3 regions of the Arthrobacter sp. BG3 genome follow, and region 1 is predicted to be linked to each of the others. Evidence: riboswitches for the same ligand, from Rfam matches in the RefSeq annotation. Region 1 holds a riboswitch; each other region holds the start of a gene.
What was found. A riboswitch is a leader RNA that binds a small molecule or an ion and turns the genes downstream of it on or off. The one in region 1 is predicted to bind S-adenosylmethionine.
Positions count from the first base shown of each region.

Region 2: it holds a riboswitch for S-adenosylmethionine, as region 1 does, so the genes downstream of both, AC1MFL_RS10570 (DUF1737 domain-containing protein) here and metX (homoserine O-acetyltransferase MetX) in region 1, are expected to answer to the same signal.
Region 3: it holds a riboswitch for S-adenosylmethionine, as region 1 does, so the genes downstream of both, AC1MFL_RS07205 (cobalamin-independent methionine synthase II family protein) here and metX (homoserine O-acetyltransferase MetX) in region 1, are expected to answer to the same signal.

Region 1 covers NZ_CM155270.1:744,634-751,909, forward strand. Annotated here, with positions in the region: gene AC1MFL_RS03400 (CoA-acylating methylmalonate-semialdehyde dehydrogenase) at 1-629, opposite strand, end outside; gene mmsB (3-hydroxyisobutyrate dehydrogenase) at 738-1,640, opposite strand; gene AC1MFL_RS03410 (LysR family transcriptional regulator) at 1,840-2,739, shown strand; gene AC1MFL_RS03415 (MFS transporter) at 2,919-4,313, opposite strand; gene metX (homoserine O-acetyltransferase MetX) at 4,495-5,682, opposite strand; SAM riboswitch class IV at 5,694-5,809, opposite strand; gene AC1MFL_RS03425 (bifunctional o-acetylhomoserine/o-acetylserine sulfhydrylase) at 5,947-7,263, opposite strand.
Region 2 covers NZ_CM155270.1:2,376,209-2,383,484, reverse strand. Annotated here, with positions in the region: gene pabB (aminodeoxychorismate synthase component I) at 1-150, shown strand, start outside; gene cls (cardiolipin synthase) at 200-1,675, opposite strand; gene AC1MFL_RS10575 (aminodeoxychorismate lyase) at 1,769-2,731, shown strand; SAM riboswitch class IV at 2,884-2,998, shown strand; gene AC1MFL_RS10570 (DUF1737 domain-containing protein) at 3,012-3,320, shown strand; gene AC1MFL_RS10565 (rhodanese-like domain-containing protein) at 3,317-3,736, shown strand; gene AC1MFL_RS10560 (O-succinylhomoserine sulfhydrylase) at 3,737-4,945, shown strand; gene AC1MFL_RS10555 (glutamate--cysteine ligase 2) at 5,045-6,229, opposite strand; gene AC1MFL_RS10550 (UDP-N-acetylglucosamine 1-carboxyvinyltransferase) at 6,350-7,276, opposite strand, start outside.
Region 3 covers NZ_CM155270.1:1,635,082-1,642,357, forward strand. Annotated here, with positions in the region: gene AC1MFL_RS07175 (O-acetylhomoserine aminocarboxypropyltransferase/cysteine synthase family protein) at 1-576, shown strand, start outside; gene AC1MFL_RS07180 (CoA-binding protein) at 573-1,070, shown strand; gene AC1MFL_RS07185 (hypothetical protein) at 1,234-1,953, opposite strand; gene AC1MFL_RS07190 (RNA polymerase sigma factor) at 1,950-2,498, opposite strand; gene AC1MFL_RS07195 (hypothetical protein) at 2,587-3,081, opposite strand; gene AC1MFL_RS07200 (adenylosuccinate synthase) at 3,402-4,691, opposite strand; SAM riboswitch class I at 5,024-5,128, shown strand; gene AC1MFL_RS07205 (cobalamin-independent methionine synthase II family protein) at 5,141-6,349, shown strand; gene AC1MFL_RS07210 (uracil-DNA glycosylase family protein) at 6,523-7,155, shown strand.

The DNA of each region.
Region 1 (7,276 bases):
ACGTCGACGGCTTCCTTGTCACCATGGACGACGTTGAGGACACCGGCGGGGAGGCCAGCCTCGGCGAAGACCTGGGCGATGAAGACGGCCGAGGACGGGTCCTTTTCGCTCGGCTTGAGCAGCACGGTGTTGCCGCAGGCCAGGGCGCTGCCGATCATCCACAGCGGCACCATGGCCGGGAAGTTGAACGGCGTGATGCAGGCGACCACCCCGACCGGCTGGCGCACCGAGTGGACGTCGACGCCGCCGGCCACCTGCTCGGAGCGCTCACCCTTGAGGGCGTGGGACAGGCCGGTGGCGAATTCGATATTCTCCAGGCCGCGGGTGATCTCGCCCTCGGCGTCGGAGAGGACCTTGCCGTGTTCGCTGGTCAGCAGGGCGGCCAGCTCGGGCCGGCGCTGCAGCAGCAGTTCGCGGACCTTGAAGAAAATGTTGGTGCGCTTGCCGAGGCTGGTGGCGCGCCAGCCGGGCAGGGCCGCGCGGGCGGCACGGATGGCCTCCTCGACACGGTCGGCGGAGGCGAGGGCAACTTCCTTTTCCTGCTCGCCGGTGGCCGGGTTGAAGACGGGGCCGTAGCGCTCGGCGTCGGAAATCAGGGCGCCGTTGATGAAGTGCGGGATGCGTTCCATGGGGGGTTCTCTTTCGTGGGGAGCTGTTGTGGGCAGCGGTGCGCGGCGTTTGCCTGCGCAGGGCCGTTGCGTGGCTGCGTTTGCCCGGCCGCGTTGGCTGGGAGGTGCCTACTTGCCGGTGTCCAGGGTGCCGTCGACCAGCTTGACGATCGCGGAGCAGTCCATGCCGGCGTTGCCGGAGTCGATGAGGCGCTGGAAGAGCTGCTGGACGTGCTCGCCGATTTCCAGCGGGGTGCCGGTGTCGCGTGCCGCGCTGATGGCGAGTCCGATGTCCTTGTTGGCCAGCTCGGTGGTGAAGGTCGGGGCGAAGTCGTTGTTGGAGGCCGCGGTGGGGACCACGCCGGCTACCGGGTACCAGGTGCGCAGCGCCCAGCTGTCGCCGGAGGAGACGGATGCGATGTCCCAGAAGACCTGCTTGTCCAACCCGAGCCGGTCCGCGAGGACGGCGCCTTCCGCGGTGGAGGCCAGGTTGATGAAAAGCATGAGGTTGTTGCAGATCTTTGCGGCCTGGCCGGTGGTGGCGCCGCCAGTGGGGATGATGTTGGCGGCCATCGGCTTGATGTACTCGGTGGCCTCGGCCACGGCGCCGGCTTCGCCGCCGATCATAAAGGTCAAGGTGGCGGCCTTCGCGCCGCTCATGCCGCCCGAGACCGGGGCGTCGACAAAGCGGAAGCCGGCGGCAGCCGCGGCGTCGTGTAGGGCCTGGGCGGAGGCGATGTCGATCGTGGAGGAGTCCACCAGCAGGGTCCGGGTGTCCGCGTGGGCCAGGACGCCGTCCTCGCCAAGGTAAACAGCGCGGGCGTGCTCGCCCTTGGGGAGCATGGTGAAGACGACGTCCGCACCGTCGACGGCGTCGGCGATGCTTGCTGCAGGCTTTACTCCGCCTGCTTCCGCGGCGGCGACGGCCTCGGCGTTGAGGTCGAACCCGCGGACATCGTGGCCGGATTTGGCGAGATTCACAGACATGGACCCGCCCATGTTCCCCAGTCCGATCCAAGCGATAACTGCCATGGCGTAAGCTCCTTTGCTTTGCTGCGCGTAGTGCTGTGGGTGCTGCTTTGCGGCGGCTTGTGTGCTGCCTGTGGTCCGGCCGTTCCGCCGGACTCTCCGGGTCAAGCATCACACCCTGCTACAGTGCAATCAAGGGAAAAAACTACAGATGGTATGTGCATGGATGCACATACCTGATTTCAGAGGAGTCATTGTGGACTTGCGGCGGCTTCCGAGTCCGGACGACCTGCTCATCCTGCTGACCGTGGCCCGGCTGGGCAGGTTCAATGCGGTGGCGGAAGCCCTCGGCACGACCCACACCACCATCTCCCGCCGGATCCTGGCGCTGGACAAACAGCTGGGCGGCCGGACGCTGGAACGGAGCCCGCACGGCTGGGAGCTGACGGACCTTGGCAACGAGGCCGTGGCAGCCGCCGAAGCGATCGAGGGCACCCTCGGGGCACTCACGAACCGGATCGCCCGGTCCGAAGATGTGCTGTCGGGGCTGGTCCGGATCAGCACCCCCGACGGCTTCGGCGCCGAGTTCGTCGCCCCGGCGCTGGTCCGGCTGCAGCGGGGCCACCCGCTGCTGAACGTTGAAATGCTCAGCGCCACCCGCAAGGTCAGCCAGAACCGGTCCGGGGTTGATCTCGAGGTGGTGGTGGGCAATCTGGACGTTAGCAACGCGCAGACCATCTTCCTGTCCAACTACTTCCTCCGGCTGTACGCCAGTCCGCAGTACGCCCGGGAGCATGGCCTGCCGGCGACGCTCGACGACGTCCGGCAGCACGGTTTTGTCTCTTACGTGGAGTCCGCACTGCAGGTCGCCGAGCTCGGCCACCGCTCCACCCAGCTTCCCGTCCCCCGCTCCAGCTTCCAGGCCACGAGCATCTTTGCCCAGCTCGAGGCTGTCCGGCGGGGTGCAGGGATCGGCCTGCTGCCCAACTTCCTGGCCGTCGGCGACCCCAATTTCGTGCCCGTGCTGCCGGACGACTTCCAGCGGCAGCTCCCGATCTGGGCGGCGGCACGCGCCGAATCGCTGCGTTCGGCCCCGGTGCAGGCGGTGCTCGGGGCGGTCCGGACGGAGATCTCCGAACGCCAGGATGTCCTCGCGGGCTGAGCCGAACACGCCGGCTGGGCCGTCCCGCCGGGATGGGCCGTCCCGCCGGGCTGGGCCGTCCCGCCGGGCTGGGCCACCCTAACAGCGACAGCCCGGGTCCCCGCACTGCAGGGACCCGGGCTGTCGCTCATCCGCTAATGATTCGTAGCGGGTGGATATTGCCAGTTACTTCTTGACTGCTATTTCTTGACTGCTACCTTGCTTGCGGCAAGGAGGTCGGCGGTGCCCTGGGCGTCGGCGGCGTCGACGTCGTGCAGCGAGACTCCGCGGGTTTCCTTGAGGAAGAACACGGCCACCATCGTGACCAGGCAGGCGCCGAGCAGGTAGATCGCCACCGGGGTGGAGGATTTGAACTGGCTCAGCAGGGCGACGGCGATGATCGGGGCCAGCGAGCCGGCGACGATCGAGGTGACCTGGTAGCCCAGGGAGACGCCGGAGTAGCGCATCCGGGTGGGGAACATTTCAGCCATGATGGCCGGCTGGCCGGCGTACATCAGGGCGTGGAAGAGCAGGCCGATGGTGACGGCGGCCAGGATGATGAAATCGTTCCCGGTGTCCATCATCGGGAACGCGAAGAAGCCCCAAGTGGCGCCCAGGACGGCACCGGCCATATAGACGGGCTTGCGGCCGAAGTGGTCGGACATGCGGCCGACCATCGGCACCACGCAGAAGTGGATGAAGTGCGCGATGAGCAGCAGGAGCAGGATCCGTGAGGTGTCGGTGTGGACCACTGTCTTGAGGTAGGTGATGGAGAACGTGACCACGAGGTAGTAAAGGATGTTCTCCGCGAAGCGCAGGCCCATGGCGGTGAAGACACCGCGGGGGTAGCGGCGGAAAACTTCCTTGACGCCGTAGCCCTTGTGGCCGGCGTCGACCTCTTTGCGGGCCTCCAGGAAGATGGGGGCGTCGCTGACCTTGGTGCGGATGTAGTAGCCCACGAGTACGATCACGGCGGAGAGCCAGAACGCCACACGCCAGCCCCAGGACAGGAAGTCCGCGGAGGAAAGCAGCGCGGAGAGGCCGAACAGCACCGCGGTGGCCAGGAGGTTGCCCAGCGGTACGGCCGACTGCGGCCAGCTGGCCCAGAAGCCGCGGGACTTGTTGGGGCTGTGCTCGGCGACGAGCAGGACGGCGCCGCCCCATTCACCGCCGACGGCGAAGCCCTGGGCGAAGCGCAGGAAGACCAGCAGCGCCGGAGCCCAGTAACCGATCTGCGCGAAGGTGGGCAGGCAGCCCATGAGGAAGGTGGAAACGCCGACCAGGATGATGCTCAGCTGCAGCAGCTGCTTGCGGCCGAACTTGTCGCCGAAGTGGCCAAAGACGATGCCGCCGATCGGGCGGGCGATGAAGCCAACAGCGTAGGTGAGGAAGGCGGCGAGGATGCCGTCCAGCTCGGTCCCCGAATTGGGGAAGAAGGCCTTGCCGAAAACAAGGGTGGCCGCGGAGGCATAGAGGAAGAACTCATACCATTCGACGACGGTGCCGGCCATGGAGGCCGCAACTACCTTCTTCAGGCCGGACGATTTGACGTCCGGCTCTTCTGCGCGCCTCGCGGCCGCGTTTTCCGTACTCATTGTGACTCCTTCGGTGTCTCCGTCGACACCCTATGGACCATTCGGGAGGAGGGCGCCTGTGATGTAAGACACGCGGCACCATTACCCACGAGTATGGTCCCATCCGGAGCGGGCCTCAACGGCCATTAGTGCAGGGGGCATCTGCAAAAATGCACACGGGACGCCGTTTCAGGCCGCAGGACTAGCCGAAGAAGTGCTGCCGGAGCTGGTCGTTGAGCTGGCCGATCTCGGTCAGGAAGCCGTCGTGCCCGATCGGCGCCTGGATGGTGTGCACCGCAACCTCGCCCGGCAGGGCATCGGCGAGCGCGTGGGACTGGGCCGGGAAGTACAGCCGGTCCGAGTCGACGGCCGCCACCAGGAACGCCGCGGTGGCCGGAGCCAGGGCCTCTGTGAGGGCGCCGCGGCCCCGGCAGATGTCGTGGCTCATGAGCGCCTCGGTGATGGCGATGTAGCTGTTGGCGTCGAAGCGGCGGACCAGTTTGTTGCCCTGGTGGTCGAGGTAGCTCTCCACCTGGTAGCGGCCGCGCCCGGCGAGGGATCCGGCTTCCAGCGGGGCCTCGGAGGCCTGGGCGTTCCGGCCGAAGCGTCCGTCTAGCTCTGCCGCCGAGCGGTAGGTGATGTGCGCTATCCGCCGGGCCAGGGCCAGCCCGGCTTCCGGTTCGGGTCCGCCGTAGTAGTCCCCGCCGTTGAAGTTCGGGTCCTGCCGGATGGCCAGCGTCTGGGCCTGGGCGAAGGCAATCTGTTCGGCGGTGCTGCTGGCTCCGACCGAAATCACGGCGCAGCGCTGGACCCGTTCCGGGTAGCTGACGGCCCATTCCAGGGCACGCGCCCCACCCAGGGACCCCCCCAGCACGGCGTACCAGCTGCGGACGCCCAGGGCGTCCGCCAGTCGTGCTTCGGCTTCGGTCGTGTCCCGGAGCGTGACAAGCGGGAACCGTGAGCCCCAGGGCTTTCCGTCCGGCGCCGTCGACGAGGGGCCCGTGGAGCCGTAGCAGCCGCCAAGGATATTGATCGAGACGACGAAGTACTTGTCCGTGTCCACCGGCGCGCCGGGACCGGCGAGCTGCTCCCACCAGCCCGGCTCCTCGGTGGCGCCCCGCGTGACGTGGGTATCCCCCGTCAGCGCGTGCTCGATCAGCACGGCGTTGGAGCGGTCCGCGTTGAGCGTCCCCCACGTCTCGTAGCCGAGGGTGACGTCAGGCAGCCGGGCGCCGGACTCGAGCTCCAGGTCGCCGATCCGGAGGTACCGGACCGTACCATCCGGGACAGTGCCGCCCGGGTCAGCGGCGTCCGGACCACCTGGGGCGGAGGCATCGGCGTGGGAGGTTTTGCTTACAGGTGCACCCTGGCGGGTGACGGCAATCGTCATCTGAGGACCTAACTTCGCGCTTGCCCGCCGACAGCTGACCGGCAGGCCAGGTCTTCACCCGGGGCACCCCGCCGCAAAAGGAGGGTTGCCGGCCAGCAAGCCGGGGCTGTCGCTGGCACTCATGACCTTCACTGAGTGTACGAAATGCGGCGCCCCGGTGGCGAAGATTGTGACGCCCGTATGACTCCCCGGGTCAAACCAGCGCGCCGGCCCCGACACCCCGGCGCCCGGCAGTGCGGCCGGGGGCGCCGGGCGTCGGGGCGCTCAGGCGGTCTTGGCCGCGCGGAATCCGGCGTCAAGGTCGGCGAGGATGTCGTCGATGTGCTCCAGGCCCACCGAGAGCCGCACCAGGCCGGGATTCACGCCGGCAACGGCCTGCTGCTCCGGGGAGAGCTGGCTGTGCGTGGTCGACGCCGGGTGGATGACGAGGGAGCGCACGTCGCCGATGTTCGCCACGTGCGAGTGCAGCTCGAGGGCGTCAACGAAGCGCTTTCCGGCCTCGGCTCCGCCGGCGAGATTGAAGGACACGACGGCGCCGGTCCCCTTCGGGCCGTACTTGCGGCCGCGCTCGTACCAGGGGCTGGAGGGCAGCCCCGCGTAGGCGACGGATTCGACGTCGTCCCTCGCCTCGAGCCATTCGGCCACCCTGATGGCGTTGGCGACGTGCCGCTCCATGCGCAGGCTCAGGGTCTCGATGCCCTGGGCGATGAGGAAGGCGTTGAACGGGGACACCGCCGAGCCGAGGTCACGCAGCAACTGGACGCGCGCCTTGAGGATGTAGGAGAGGTTGGCGCCGAGGGCACCGTCCGCGCCGAGGTCCCGGGCGTACACCAGGCCGTTGTAGGTGGGGTCCGGGGTGTTGAAGCCGGGGAAACGCTCCGGGTCCTTGCCGAAGTCGAAGTTGCCGGAGTCCACGATCACGCCCGCGATCGCGGCGCCGTGGCCGCCAAGGTACTTGGTGGCGGAGTGCACCACGATGTCCGCACCCCACTCGATCGGCCGGATCAGGAAGGGGGTGGAGAGGGTGTTGTCCACGATCAGCGGGACGCCGGCCTCGTGCGCAACCTGCGAGATGCCCTCGATGTCCAGCACGTCCTGGCGGGGGTTGGAGACCACTTCGCCGAAGAACAGCTTGGTGTTCGGCTGCACGGCGTCACGCCACTGGGCCAGGTTGTCCGGGTCCTCCACGAAGGTGACGGTGATGCCGAACTTCTTTAGGGTGTGCGCGAGCAGGTTGTAGGTGCCGCCGTAGAGGCTGGGGCTGGCCACCACGTGGTCACCGGCCTCGGCGACGTTGAGGATCGCGAAGGTCTCCGCGGCCTGGCCGGAGCTCAGCAGCAGCGCCGCGAGTCCGCCCTCCAGGCTGGCCACCCGCTGTTCGACGGCGTCCTGGGTGGGGTTGCCGATCCGGGTGTAGATGGGAGCCAGTTCGGCAAGGGCGAAGCGGTTGGCGGCGCTTTCCGCGCTGGGGAAGACGAACGACGTCGTCTGGTAGATCGGCAGCGAGCGGGCGCCGGTGGCGCTGTCCGGCTCCTGGCCGGCATGGATCTGGCGGGTTTCGAAAGACCAGGCATTGGACATCTGGAGGCTCCTT
Region 2 (7,276 bases), 1.6 Mb from region 1:
ACCGAGCAGGCCGGCGGCGGCGCCGGCCTCAGCCTCGGCGTCGGCGGGGCGATCACGGCGGATTCCTCGCCGCAGGAGGAGTACGAGGAGATCCGGACCAAGGCTTTCGGCGTCCTCTCGGCGCTGGGCGCGGAGTTTCCGCCCGCCTGACGTCGGCGCCGGCCCGGCCCGTCCCGGCGCGGCTCCGGCGCCGCCGCGGCTACTGCAGGGTGGCCGTCAGCCGTGCGACGTTGTCCACGTATTTGACGCCCATTGGACGTTTCATCCAGTCCTCGAGCGTCAATTCGCGCGAAATCTCCCGGTAGTTGTCCTCCACAGCGCTGATCCGCCGCACGATGTCCTCACCCAGCAGCATCACCGAGACCTCCAGGTTCAGCGAGAAGGAGCGCATGTCCATGTTGCTGGAGCCGAGCACGGCCACTTCGTCGTCGATGGTGAAATGCTTGGCGTGCAGTACAAAGGGCGCCTTGTACAGGTAGATCCGCACCCCGGCTTCCAGCAGCGCCTCGTAGAAGGACTGCTGGGCGTGGTGGACCAGGAACTGGTCGCCCTTTTCCGAGACGAAGAGTTCGACGTCGACGCCGCGCTGCGCCGCCGTCGTCACCGCATACAGCAGGGAATCATCCGGGACGAAGTACGGGCTGCAGATCGAGAGTTTGCGCTGCGCCGAGTAAATCAGCGTGTTGAAGAGCCGCAGGTTGTTTTCGGTGATGAATCCGGGGCCGCTGGGCACCACCTGCGCCGTGACGTTGCCGGCGTGCAGTTCAGGCCGGTGCGCGAGCTGGCCCTCGAGGGATTCGTCGGTCTCGCTGAGCCAGTCGGTGGCGAACACAACGTTGAGCGTGGTGACGATCGGCCCGCGGAGGCAGGCCATCAGCTCGACCCATTCGCGGCCGATCTTGCGGTGCCGCGGGTTGTTGTAGGAGGGCTCAATCAGGTTCTGCGAACCGGTGAAGGCGACCTCGCCGTCGATCACCATGATCTTGCGGTGGTTGCGCAGGTCCGGCCGGCGCCACTGCCCCTGCAGCGGGTTCAGCGGCAGCATGGGCCGCCAGTGGATCTTGCTGGCCTTGAGCCGGGCGATCAGCTTGCGGTAGCCCTTGATGCGCAGGGTCCCCAGATGGTCGAACAGGAGGCGGACTTCGACGCCGCGCTCGGCGGCCTCCTCCATCGCGGTCAGCAGATCGTCCGTGATGTGGTCCGAGCTCATGATGTAGAACTCGGCGTTGACGAACGACTCGGCTTCACGGACGGCGGCGGCCATCGCCTTGATCGAGTCCGGGTAGCCGGGCAGGAGCTCCACGTGGTTGCCGTCCACCATCGGCAGCGAGCCCAGGGTCTTGTTCAGTTCCCCGGCAGACAACACCCATTCCGGGCCCTCGTAGCGGCTCTCCAGCATCGCCAGGTCCGAGGTCCCGGCGCGGACCCGGATGTTCACCGCCTCCTGCTGCGCGCGGCGCTTGCGGGAGAGGCGGAAGTTGCCGAAGAGCAGGAAGAGGACCAGGCCCAAGGCCGGGACGAAGAAAATGATCAACAGCCAGGCCATGGCCGTGGTGGGACGGCGGTTTCCGGGGATGATGCCGAGGGCCAGCACCCGGATGGCGAGGTCGACCACGGTCAGAATCAGGATCAGCCAGGACGGAAGTGATTCCGCCAGCGAAAATGGCCACAGCACAGGCGAACCCCTCAAGCTCCAGACCCGCGGAACAGTTCCGGAACGGGCAACCGTCAAATCCTATCCCGTGGCACGCCGCACTAAGCTGAAGCCATGACTTCTCCTGCCGCCGTCCCCGCCCCCACCCCGGTGCTGGTCTTCCTGGATCCTGCCTTCGACGACGGCAGGCTGGCAGATGCCACCAAGCCCCAGCTGATGGCGACGGACCAGGGCGCCACCCGCGGCGACGGTGTCTTCGAGTCGCTGCTGGCGGTGGGCGGGCAGCCCCGCAAGCTCCAGGCGCACCTGAACCGGCTGGCCGGGTCCGCCCGGCTGCTGGAGCTGGGCATCCCGGCGGAGGACGTCTGGCGCCGGGCCATCGCCACGGCCATCAGCGAATACCGGCGCCAGCATGTGCCCGGCGGCGAGGCCACCGGGGACGACGAACTCGTCGTCAAGCTGCTCGTGACCCGCGGCGTCGAAGGTGCCCCCACGCCCACCTGCTGGGTCCAGGCCTCCGCCCCCGGCCCGGCCGGGCGGCGCCAACGTGAGACCGGGATCGACGTCATCCTGCTGGACCGCGGCTACGACAGCGAAGTCGGGGAGCGGGCACCGTGGCTGCTGATGGGCGCCAAGACCCTTTCCTATGCGGTCAACATGGCCGCGCTCCGGTACGCGCGCAGCCAGGGCGCCGACGACGTCATCTTCACCTCCGCGGACGGCCGGGTCCTGGAGGGTCCGACGTCGACCGTTCTGCTCGCGCACCTGGAAACCTCCGACGACGGGGCCGGCGGGGTCCGCACCGTCCGGCGGCTCATCACGCCGCAACTCGACAGCGGGATCCTGCCCGGCACCTCGCAGGGTGCCCTGTTCACCGCAGCCAAGGCCGCCGGCTGGGAGCTGGGCTACGGGCCGCTGGAGCCCCGTGACCTGTATGACGCCGACGCCGTTTGGCTGATCTCCAGCATCCGGCTGCTGGCGCCCGTCAACCACATCGACGGCAAGGAAATCGGCACCCCGGAACTGCGCCGCCAGCTCACCGCGGAACTCAACGCGCTCTACGCCACAATCGAGTAGCCTCCCCACCCCCACACAGCAACGCGGGGTCACTTAACGCCCGTCCCGCGGCCCCGGACGGGCGCTAAGTGACCCCGCGTTGGTGGGGCCCGTTACTTAACATGACGACGGCGGCTCTGCCGGCCGGCGCCGCAGGTGTTACGTTTTTGGTGAGTAATGAGACCCGGCGCCAAGCCCTGACTGGCCGGTCGGCAACCCTCCCTTTCGCGGCGGGGTGCCTCAGGTGAATACTCGGCATATCGACCATTCGAGCTGCAAGCGTGAAAGAAGGAGATCCGTCGTGCCTGACGCGTCCGCCCCCGCTGTCCCCAGTACAGCACCCGCCCCGTCCCCCGCAGTCCCCGGTGCCGCCGAGGAAAAACTGGCGTACAGACTCTTTACCGGCCCCGATGACCGGGCCTTCTGCGAGCGCGTCTCCGCCGCCCTCGCCGACGGCTACGTGCTGCACGGCAGCCCGGCCGCCACGTTCAACGGCAGCAGCGTCATCGTGGCCCAGGCCGTCGTGCTGCCGGCGGCGATCGCCAGCGCAGATGCCGCCGTCGCCAACGCCGTGGATGATCTTGACTTCGACGGCGAGGGCCACGCGTGAGCTACGCCGGTGACCTCAGCCCGCAGGAGGCCTGGGCCAAGCTCGCGGACGGAGCCATCCTGGTGGACGTCCGCACTGAGGGCGAATGGGCCCACATCGGCGTCCCGGACACGGCAGCCGCGGGTGGCAAGGGCACCGGCCCGCTTTTCATCCAGTGGAATCTTGCCGGCGGCATCCCCAATTCGGAGTTCGTTGAGCAGCTGAAGCAGCAGGCGGCCGGCGCTGACGGCGCCGAACTGGTGTTCCTGTGCCGGTCGGGCGCGCGGTCCATCGCCGCTGCGGTCGCCGCGACGGAGGCCGGTTTCGTCTCCTACAACGTCCTCGAGGGCTTTGAAGGCGATCCGGACCGCCACGGCGAACGCACGGTCAATGGCTGGAAGAACCGCGGCCTGCCCACCAACCTTGGAAAGCACTAAGTGACCTTCAACCCTGACGCCGCCGGCTGGAGCGCCGATACCCAGGCCGTCCGCGGCGGCCTCGACCGCACCGGCTTCCAGGAAACGTCCGAGCCGATCTTCCTGAACTCCGGCTTCGTCTACGAATCCGCGGCCGCCGCAGAGCGCGCCTTCACGGGCGAGGACGAACGCTTTGTGTACTCCCGCTACGGAAACCCCTCGGTGGCCACCTTCCAGGAGCGGCTCCGGCTGCTCGAAGGCACCGAGGCATGTTTTGCCACGGCCTCGGGCATGTCCGCGGTCTTCACCGCGCTCGGTGCCCTGCTGGCCGCCGGCGACCGGGTGGTCGCGGCCCGCTCGCTCTTCGGTTCCTGCTTCGTGATCCTCAACGAGATCCTCCCCCGCTGGGGTGTCGAGGCGGTCTTCGTGGACGGCCCGGACCTGGAGCAGTGGCGGTCTGCGCTCTCGCAGCCGACGACGGCGGTCTTCTTCGAGTCGCCGTCGAACCCGATGCAGGAAATCGTGGACATCGCGGCGGTCAGCGAACTCGCGCACGCGGCCGGGGCGACCGTCGTCGTCGACAATGTCTTTGCCACTCCCCTGCTGCAGCGCTGCGGGGACCTCGGCGCGGACGTGATCGTCTACTCCGGCACCAAGCACATCGACGGCCAGGGCCGGGTGCTGGGCGGCGCGATCCTGGGCACCAAGGAGTTCATCGGGGGCCCGGTCAAGCAGCTGATGCGCCACACCGGCCCGGCGCTCTCGGCGTTCAACGCGTGGGTGCTGACCAAGGGGCTGGAGACCATGGCCCTGCGGGTGAACCATTCGTCCGCCTCCGCGCTGCGGCTGGCCGAATGGCTCGAGGCGCAGCCGGCGGTCAGCTGGGTCAGGTACCCCCTGCTGCCGTCCCATCCGCAGTTCGAGCTGGCCGCCCGGCAGATGAAGGCCGGCGGCACCGTGCTGACCTTCGAGCTCTCCCCGTCCGCCGGGCGTTCGGCGAAGGAGGCCGCCTTTGTGCTGCTGGATGCGCTGCGGATCATCGACATCTCCAACAACCTGGGCGATTCGAAGTCCCTCATCACCCACCCCGCGACCACGACGCACCGCGCCATGGGGCCCGAAGGGCGCGCGGCGATCGGGCTGAGCGACGGCGTCGTGCGCCTCTCGGTGGGCCTTGAGGACCTCGGGGACCTGACCCGCGACCTCGCCCAGGCCCTCAAGCAGGTCTAGACACCCCCTGTCCAGGGTCCGGGCCGGCGCTGCCGGGCTACGCCCGGCTCCGGGCCGTCCCGCTGGTGGTCAGGCGGCCGCCCGGTGAACGGGGCGGGCTCAGCCGCGGCGGACCCGGCCGAGGGACGAGCCCTCGTCCGCCGGGCCGCCGATGGCGGCTCCCCGCATGGTCACTTCGACGGCCCGTTCGACGACGGCAGCCAGCCCGCCGGAGCGGAAAGGCTGGCGCTGCAGCTGCGAACCGGTGCCCTCCGCCAGGATCCGGCCGACGCCCGCGCGCACCATTTCCAGCTCGCCCTGCTCCTCGAGCACGGGGGCCACGAAGTCGACCAGCGCGTGGACCACCTCCGCGGCCGGGGCCGGGGTGAAGGTTCCGAAGTCCAGCAGCTGACCGCGCAGCCCGCAGTTGCTGGCCTGCCACGCGGCCATCCGCAGCAGCAGCGTCGGGACCGGGGCGGGATCCACGCCGTCGTTCCATTCCCGGGACGCCGACTCCACGAGGGCGCGCACCAGTACGGCGATCAGCGCCGCGTCCTCGGCCCGCAGGCAGACGTCGGCGACCCGGACCTCCACGGTGGGATGGTGCCGGCACAGCCGCGCGTCGAAATACACCATTCCCTCGTCCATCAGGACGCCGCTTTCCACCAGCCGGGTCACCACCCGCCGGTACACCGGCAGGCTGCCGAAAATCATCGTCGGCCCCGAGCCAGGCCAGCGGTTCCACGCCTGCGTCCGGTAGCTTTCGAACCCCGTCTCCGCACCGTTCCAGTAGGGGGAATTGGCGCTGAGCGCGATCAGCACCGCCAGCTTGTCGCGGATCCGGTCCATCACCGCCACACCCTCCTCCGGCGACTCCACGAAGGTGTGGACATGGAGTCCGCAGGTGAGCTGGTTCCGGACCGTGAGCCCGAAACGCCGCTGCATGGTCATATAGCGCTGCTTGGGTGTCAGGTGGGTGGCGGAGCCGTGGGGTGAGGTGGCCAGGGCGGCCACGCGGCCGCCGTGAACCCGTGCGGCCTGGTCGGCGAGGGCCCTGCCCTGATGCAGCTGGCGGAGCAGTCCGGTGTAGTCCCGGCACGGCCGGGTCTGGGTTTCAATCTGTTCCAGCTTGAGCTCGTAGCTGAAGTCTGCGTCCTCATGGGCCTGCGGTTGTCCCGGGTCGGCCAGGCCGGTGTCCGGCATCGGCGGGACCAGGCTGGGCAGCATCACATCGGCGAGGGCAAGCAGCATCCCCGTTTCGGGATCCACTATGAGCAGTTCTTCCTCCACGCCGAAGGTGCGCATGTTTCTATTGTGCGGCAGGATCCGCCGAAACGCTCAACAACGCGGGGTCACTCCGCGCCCATGGAGGCGCTCCGGACGGGCGTGATCTGACCCCGCGTTGCTTGGAGGTGCGCAGCGGGGTCAGTCCTGGAAGTACTCGATCTTCGCACCGATGGTGTTGAGCCGCTCGGCCAGGTCCTCGTAGCCGCGCTCGATCACGTAGATGTTGCGCAGTTCCGAGACACCCCGGGCAGCCAGCATCGCCAGCAGCAGGCAGGCCGCGGGGCGCAGTGCCGGCGGGCAGCCAACCTCGGCCGCGCGCCACCTGGTGGGCCCGTTGACGTAGATCCGGTGCGGGTCGAGCAGTTGCACCTGGGCGCCGAGCTTGTTCAGCTCGGTCAGGTAGATCGCGCGGTTGTCGTAAACCCAGTCGTGGATCAGCGTCTGGCCCTGGGCGTTCGCGGCGATGACCGCGAAGAAGGGCAGGTTGTCGATGTTCAGCCCGGGAAAGGGCATGGGGTGGATCTTGTCCTCGGGGGCGCGCAGTTCCGAGGGCTTGGTGGTGACGTCCACCAGCCGGGTGCGCCCGTTGCGGGCCAGGTACTCGCCGGACACTTCGAGCCGCTGGCCCATCTGTTCCAGCGTCGCGAGCTCGATTTCCATGAACTCGATCGGGACGCGGCGGATCGTGACTTCCGAGTTCGTGACGATCCCGGCGGTGATCAGGCTCATCGCCTCGATCGGGTCTTCGGAGGGGAAGTACTCGATGTCGACGTCGACCGAGGGCCGGCCGGTGATCTTCAGGGTTGTGGTGCCCACGCCCTGGATCCCGACGCCGAGCATCTGCAGGTAGAAGCAGAGGTCCTGCACCATGTAGTTGGGGCTGGCGTTGCGGATGATCGTGGTTCCGCTGCGGTGGGCGGCGGCCATGATGGCGTTTTCAGTGACGGTGTCGCCGCGTTCGCTGAGCACGAAGGAGCGGTCGTGCCCGTCCGACGGCGGCGCCTGCACCGCGTAGAAACCGGACTTGGCGTCGACGCTGAGGCCGAACTGCCGCAGCGCCTGCAT
Region 3 (7,276 bases), 890 kb from region 1:
GAACACCTCAAGAACGCCCAGGCCGTGGCGGAATGGCTCGAGGCGGACGAGCGCGTGGCGTACGTGAACTTCTCCGGGCTGCCCTCGCACCCGCACTTCGAACGGGCCAGGAAGTACCTGCCGCTGGGGCCGGGCTCGGTGTTCTCCTTCGGTGTGAAGGGAGGCCGCGCCGCCGGGCAGAAGTTCATCGAGTCCCTGCAGCTGGCCTCGCACCTGGCCAACGTCGGCGACTCACGGACCCTCGTGATCCACCCCGGCTCCACGACCCACCAGCAGCTCAGCCCCGAACAGCTCGAGTCCGCCGGTATCCCCGAGGACCTGATCCGGATCTCGATCGGGCTGGAGGACATCGAGGACATCCTCTGGGACCTGGACCAGGCGCTGGACATGGCGTCGGAGGACGGTGCCTCGGATGCGTCCGCCCGCGGCTTAGCGTTCCCGGCTTCCCCCGGACTCGCAAGCTCCTCCGGGGACCCCGAGCCGGTCTCTTCACCGCCTCGTTCCTCGGCGGCGCGATGCGCCGCTTCCGCGGACACATCAGAGGCCGACAGCAGCACGATCGGAGCATTGTCATGAGCAGCGAAGAGACCCGGACCTGGGCCGGGCCGTCCGCTCCGGAGCGGCTGAACCTGCTAAGGCAGGCGAAATCAATCGCGATTGTTGGTGCCTCGGACAAGCCGTCCCGGGCGAGCTACTTTGTGGCGACGTACCTGCAGTCCTCCACGCGCTACAAGGTGTATTTCGTGAACCCTGTGGTGAAGGAGATCCTGGGCCAGCCGACCTACGCCTCACTGGCGGAGCTGCCGGAAAGCCCGGACATCGTGGACGTGTTCCGCAAGCACGACGACCTGCCGGGTGTCCTGGAAGAAGCCATCGCGGCCGGCGCCAAGACGCTGTGGCTGCAGTTGGGCTCCTGGCACGAGGATGTCGCGAAGGAAGCGGAAGCTGCCGGACTCGACGTCGTGATGGATCGCTGCGTGAAGATTGAGCATGCCCGCTTCCACGGCGGCCTGCACCTGGCCGGCTTCGACACAGGGGTCATTTCCTCCAAGCGGCAGGTCCTGGCCTAGCGCCTCTGCCGGGTCCGGACGCCCGTCTCCCGCAGCTCAGGGCGCCGAATTCGCGGGAAACGCCCGGACTCGCCGTTTTGTTTCGGCGAGTTCGGGCGTTTCCCGCGACGTCGACTTCCGCGGGCTGGCCGGACTAGGGCTGGCAGGACTAGGGCTGGCCGGACTAGGGCTGGCCGGGGAGTGCCGGGAGCACGCCGGGAAGAGCCGGCTCCGTGGGAAGACCCTTGCCCCCGCTCGGGATGGGGAGTGCGGGGGTCCCCGGTGTGACCGGGCGGTGGGGCGGCGTCGGAAGGAATCCGGTATGGCCCACAGCAGGCGGACTGGCAGGGGTGCCGGGCTTCGCTGGAACCGCAGCAGAGGCTCCGGGAGCCCCCGGAGTTTCAGCTGGCGGCGGAGTGGCGGCGCCCGTTGCGTTCGACGTAGGCGCGGGGGCTGCCGGGACGTCCGCCGGTGACGGGCGGGCAGGCCGCGGGGCCGTATCGGGCATCTTGTCGGCGGTCTGGAAGATGGTGCCCACAGAATGGCTGAACGTCTCGCCGAAGTTCCCGCTGGAGGCGGCCACGGCGCCCGCCCCAAGAGTCATTGCACCCAGCACGGCGCCACCGACGATTGCGAGCCTGCGCTTCCGGCCGCGGTGCTCGGCCAGGCTCGTGACGCCAGCCGGAAGAGTTTCGTCGACGGAATCCGGCGCGGAGGCGGCGGAACCATAGCTGCCGGCGGCCAGCAGCGCCGCGAGATCGGCGCGGGGCGCGGGGGCCTCGTCAGGGACCAGCGCGCGGAGCTCTTCGAGTGAGCTGCGGAGCTCGGCGGCTGCTTCGAGGCCGGAATCACGGAGCATCGCCTGGATGCCGCCATCCTGCTGGGGTTCGCGGGTTCCGGTCATGATGCTGCGTGGTCCTTTTCGGTGACGAGTTCGCGCAGGGCACTGAGCCCGCGTCGTTGAAGCTGTTTGATGGCGCCCGGCGACTTGTCCATGATGCCGGCCACCTGTTCGATGGATAGGTCCGCGACGATCCGCAGGACCAGTACTGCCCGCTGCTCCTCATTGAGCCGGGAAAGGGAATCTGTCACGCCGCCCAGCGAGCCGAGGACCTCGTCCTCGGCGGAAGGGGCGTACCGGGTGTCATCACGGGGGTCGTATTCGGCCAGGTAAGGCGTGCGTTCTGCCCGGCGGTGATGGTCGACCAGCCGCGCGTGGGCGACGGAGAAAATGAAGGTCCGCAAACCGTTGTGGCCGCCGGTGACCTTGGCCAGTTTCGGCAGGACATCGACGAAGACGTCCTGGGTGAGCGCTTCGGCGTCGTCCACTCCGCGGGCCCGGAAGTAGCCGAGGACGGCGGGTGAAATGACCGTGTAGACAGCGTTGAATCCTGACGGCTCGCCAGCGAATGCTGCTGACAATTCGTCATCGCTTAGCTGTTCTGCCAAGAGGCTGTCCTTCCGGTTACTGCTGGGGTGCGGCCTGGGCAAGTCTAGCGGCCGCACCCCCGGGTGCCTCCGAGGAGGCGTGTACTGCCTACTTGTTGATCTCAGGCTTCTCGTCCGACGGCAGGGCCGGGACGGCGGGGACGGCCGGGGTAGCCGGAACGGCGGGGACATCCTTGGCGCCGGGGACAGCGGGGACGGCAGGAACGGCGACGGTCACGCCGGCGTGCGCCTTGGCCTCGGCTGCGCCCTTGGCATTGGCGGCACCGTCGACGGAAGCGCCATCCTTGTCAGCTTCGAGGGAGCCCTCTGCGGATCCTTCGGTGCCCTCAACGCTGACGTCGCCCTCGGCGGAGTCGTCAACGGACGGGGATGCCGGGACGGCGGGGACGGCCGGCTGGGAGGGAAGGTCGGGCGTCGCCGGGACCGCAGGGGTTGCCGGGACGGCGGGCGTAGCGGGGCTCACTTCAGCCTGCTGGGTGTTCGAAACCTGGGCCGCGTTGGCCAGGCCGATGCCGGAGAACCCTCCGACGGCGAGAATAGCGGCGCCGACAGCAATCTTGGTGGTCTTGCTAACACTCTTCATAAGAAACGTACATCCTTTGGTTTTGGGTGAAAGCCGGCTGCGGCCCGATGGAGGCTGGCAGCAGCCCGCGCGTTCAGTGAAAGGCCGGCCGGCGCAGCTTGGGGGCATGCGCCGGCCTGCACTTACAGTGGAAGACCGGCCGGAAACCTGGTGGGGGGTCCATGCTCCGGCGGCGCTTACAAAGGAGTAATCGCTGGGGTGCCCCGAAAGGTTACGCACCGATCGGAAGTTTCTTTTTCCTCGGGACGAGCAACGGCGGCGGGCCACCCTTCCAGGTGACCCGCCGCCGTCGGGCGCCGCGATGAATGCGTCAGTCAGTATCAGTCATTGATCAGATCGTTGATCACGATCGTCTGGTCGCGGTCCGGGCCGACACCGATCGCGGAGAACCGCGTGCCGGAGAGCTTCTCGAGTGCCAGCACGTAGTTCTTGGCGTTCTCCGGGAGGTCTTCCAGGGTGCGGGCACCGGTGATGTCCTCAGTCCAGCCTTCGAAGTACTCGAAGATCGGCTTGGCGTGGTGGAACTCGGTCTGCGTCATCGGCATTTCGTCGTGCCGGACGCCATCAACGTCGTAGGCCACGCAGACCGGGATCTGCTCGATGCCCGTGAGCACGTCCAGCTTGGTGACGAAGTAGTCGGTGAAGCCGTTGACGCGGGAGGCGTGGCGCGCCAGCACGGCGTCGTACCAGCCGCAGCGGCGCGGCCGGCCGGTGTTGACGCCGAACTCCCCGCCGGTCTTCTGCAGGTACATGCCCATCTCATCGAACAGTTCCGTGGGGAACGGTCCTGCGCCTACACGGGTGGTGTAGGCCTTGATGATGCCGATGGAGCGCGAGATCCGGGTGGGGCCGATGCCCGAGCCCACGGAGGCGCCGCCGGCGGTCGGGTTCGAGGAGGTCACGAAGGGGTAGGTGCCGTGGTCAACGTCGAGGAACGTGGCCTGGCCGCCCTCCATGAGGACCACCTTGCCCTCGTCCAGGGCGGTGTTCAGGACAAAAGTGCTGTCGATGACCAGCGGGCGGAGGCGCTCGGCGAAGGACAGGAAGTACTCCACGATCTCGTCCACCTCGATGTCCCGGCGGTTGTAGACCTTCACCAGCAGTTCGTTCTTCTGGCGCAGCGAGCCTTCGACCTTCTGGCGCAGGATGGAGGCGTCAAAGACGTCCTGGACCCGGATGCCGAGGCGGGCCACCTTGTCCATGTAGGCCGGGCCGATCCCGCGGCCGGTGGTGCCGATGGCGCGGCTGCCGAGGAACCGCTCGGTGACCTTGTCCAGGACCTGGTGGTAGGGCGCCACGAGGTGGGCGTTGGCGGAGACCCGCAGCTTGGAGGTGTCGGCGCCGCGGGCTTCCAGGCCGTCGATCTCCTGGAACAGCGCCTCGAGGTTCACCACGCAGCCGTTGCCGATAATCGGAACCGCGTTGGGGCTCAGGATGCCGGCCGGAAGGAGCTTGAGCTCATACTTCTCACCGCCTACGACGACGGTGTGCCCGGCATTGTTGCCGCCGTTGGGCTTGACGACGTAGTCGACTCGGCCACCAAGCAGGTCAGTGGCCTTACCTTTGCCTTCGTCGCCCCATTGGGCTCCGACGATCACGATTGCTGGCATGGGATCCTCCCCCATTCGTTCGGGCCAAAGTCCGTGTGATTCACCAGGGTGGTCACCGGAGCTCAGCGCCGTTCATGAGAACGCCCCGGATCTACCGCTGTGCTCTTACCATCAACGCCAGAGTCCGGGGCTCTTACCACCCAAGTTTAGCCGATCGCGGTGGCGTCGACTCATTTGACCATCCAATGGACTTCCCGCCGGCTGCGCGGGGACCTGGCGGGGGCGGCTGGGCCGGGAGGAGGCGGGGCGGCTGGGCCGGGACCCGGTGTCCAGCACGCGGAACTTCGCCGGATGGGCTTGCGCGGGGGCGCCCGGTCGAATTAGGTGGGAGGTGACCATCCCGAGCGGCCGAGGGACCTGGACCGTTGACGCCGCAGCAACCCTGCCCGTACGCAGCACTGTGACGGCCAAGGTGCTACCGCCAGGACCGATGGAAAGGAAGCGCCCCCATGCAGCAGAACACCGACCATATCCGCGCCACCCATGCAGGCTCATTGCCCCGCACCCCCGAGCTCATCGCGGCGAACGAGGCCAAGGAAACAGAAGGCATCACCCCCGAGTTCCTGGACCTGCTGGAAACGTCCGTGGTGGACATCGTCCGGCGCCAGAAAGACCTCGGCATTGATATCCCCAACGACGGCGAATATGGGCACACGATGTCCAGCTCGGTGGACTATGGCGCCTGGTGGAACTACTCCTTCAGCCGGCTCGGCGGCCTCGAGCCGACGGATGTGGACCGCTGGGCTGACGCTGCAGTGCACCGCTCCACACCCGGCAACATCGTGCTGACCTCCTTCCCGGACCGGCGCGACCGGCAGAAGTTCAACGAGGCCTACAACGACCCGTCCTCCGGAATCCTGGCGCACCGCAAAAGTGTCACCCAGCCGAAAATCGCCGGCCCGCTGAGCTACACCGGGCAGGACCTTGTGGGCTCGGACATCGCCAACCTCAGGACCGGCCTGGCCGCCGCCGGCCTGGCCGAGGGCTTCGTCGCCTCGCTGTCCCCGGGCTCCTGCGCCCGCGTCGCCAACGAGTACTACAAGACGGATGAGGAACTCCTCTACGCCTGCGCCGACGCCATGCGGGAGGAGTACAAGGCCATCATCGACGCCGGGCTCACGGTCCAGCTGGACGATCCGTCGCTGGCCGAAAGCTGGGACCAGATCAACCCGGAACCGAGCCTGGCCGACTATCTCAAATTCATCCAGCTCAGGGTTGAGGCGACCAACTGGGCGCTCCGCGACCTGCCGCAGGACCAGATCCGGCTGCACGTCTGCTGGGGTTCCTGGCACGGCCCGCACACCACGGACATCCCGTTCGCGGACATTGTCGGTTCCGTCCTGCAGATCAATGCGGGCGGCTACTCCTTCGAGGCCGCCAACGTCCGCCACGAGCATGAATGGCGCGTCTGGGAGGACACCAAGCTCCCCGACGGAAAAGTCATCATCCCCGGCGTCGTTTCCCACGCCACCAACGTCGTCGAGCACCCGGACCTGGTGGCTGACCGGATCGTACGCTTCGCCGAACTGGTGGGCCGGGAAAATGTGATTGCATCCACAGATTGCGGTCTGGGCGGCCGGGTGCACCCCCAAATTGCCTTTGCCAAGCTGGAATCCTTGGGAGAGGGCGCCCGCCGCGCCACCGCGCGGCTCTGGTAGCGGCCGCTCCGCGGGAACGGCATTTCGCGGGGCTTGATAGACTAGTAAGGATCGACCAGGAATCGGTCCACACCACATTTTCAAACCACACCGTACTTAACGTGCCCCGGTGCTCGGCGTGCCCACGTACGGTCTGGCAGCTTCACCAAAACCCGCAGGAGACTCAGCAATATATGACAGCCTTGGCCACTGAAAATTCCCGCGAACAGCTTCTGAGCCGCCGCTACGAACCTAGCGTCGCGGCCGTCAACGAGCTGTGCGACACGCTGCAGGCAACCAAAGCTGGCATGAATGTCCCGTATGTAGACCCGATGCACGACGTTGACGAGTGCCGCATCATCAGCCTCTTCTCCAACATCGGAACCGAGGACGAGTCAGGTTTCATCACCGCCGGCGACGAAGAAGCCGCCACCCGCCTGCTCGGCGTCCAGTGGAAGCTGGGCCTGCGCCCGGAGTTCGTGATGCCGTGGAACGTGCACCCCTGGTACGTCCCGGGCGAGCCGAACGGCAAGTTCACGCCGGACCAGATTTCCGCCGGCCTGAAGCCGCTGCTGAAGTTTCTCGCCGTCGTGCCCCGCGCCTCAGTGATCGTGGCCCACGGAACCGAAGCCAACCGCCTCGCTAACCTGCTCCTCAAGACCGAGGTGCCGATGATCTGGCGCCGCGGCCTCAAGACCTACAAGGTCCGCTCGCTCAGCGGCCGCGCCTTCGCCGGCACCCCTGCCCGCCAGGAGCAGTACCTCGAAGAAATGGGCACCGTCTACGCGGACGCCATGGCGCGCACCGGTCTGGCCAAGACCAGCTAGTCCGCACCCACCCGCGTCGACGACGGCGGGCGCCCACCTTCCGGTGGACGCCCGCCGTCGCACTTTAACCAGCAACGCGGGGTCACTTACGGTCCATCCCAGGGTGTGGAATGGACCGTAA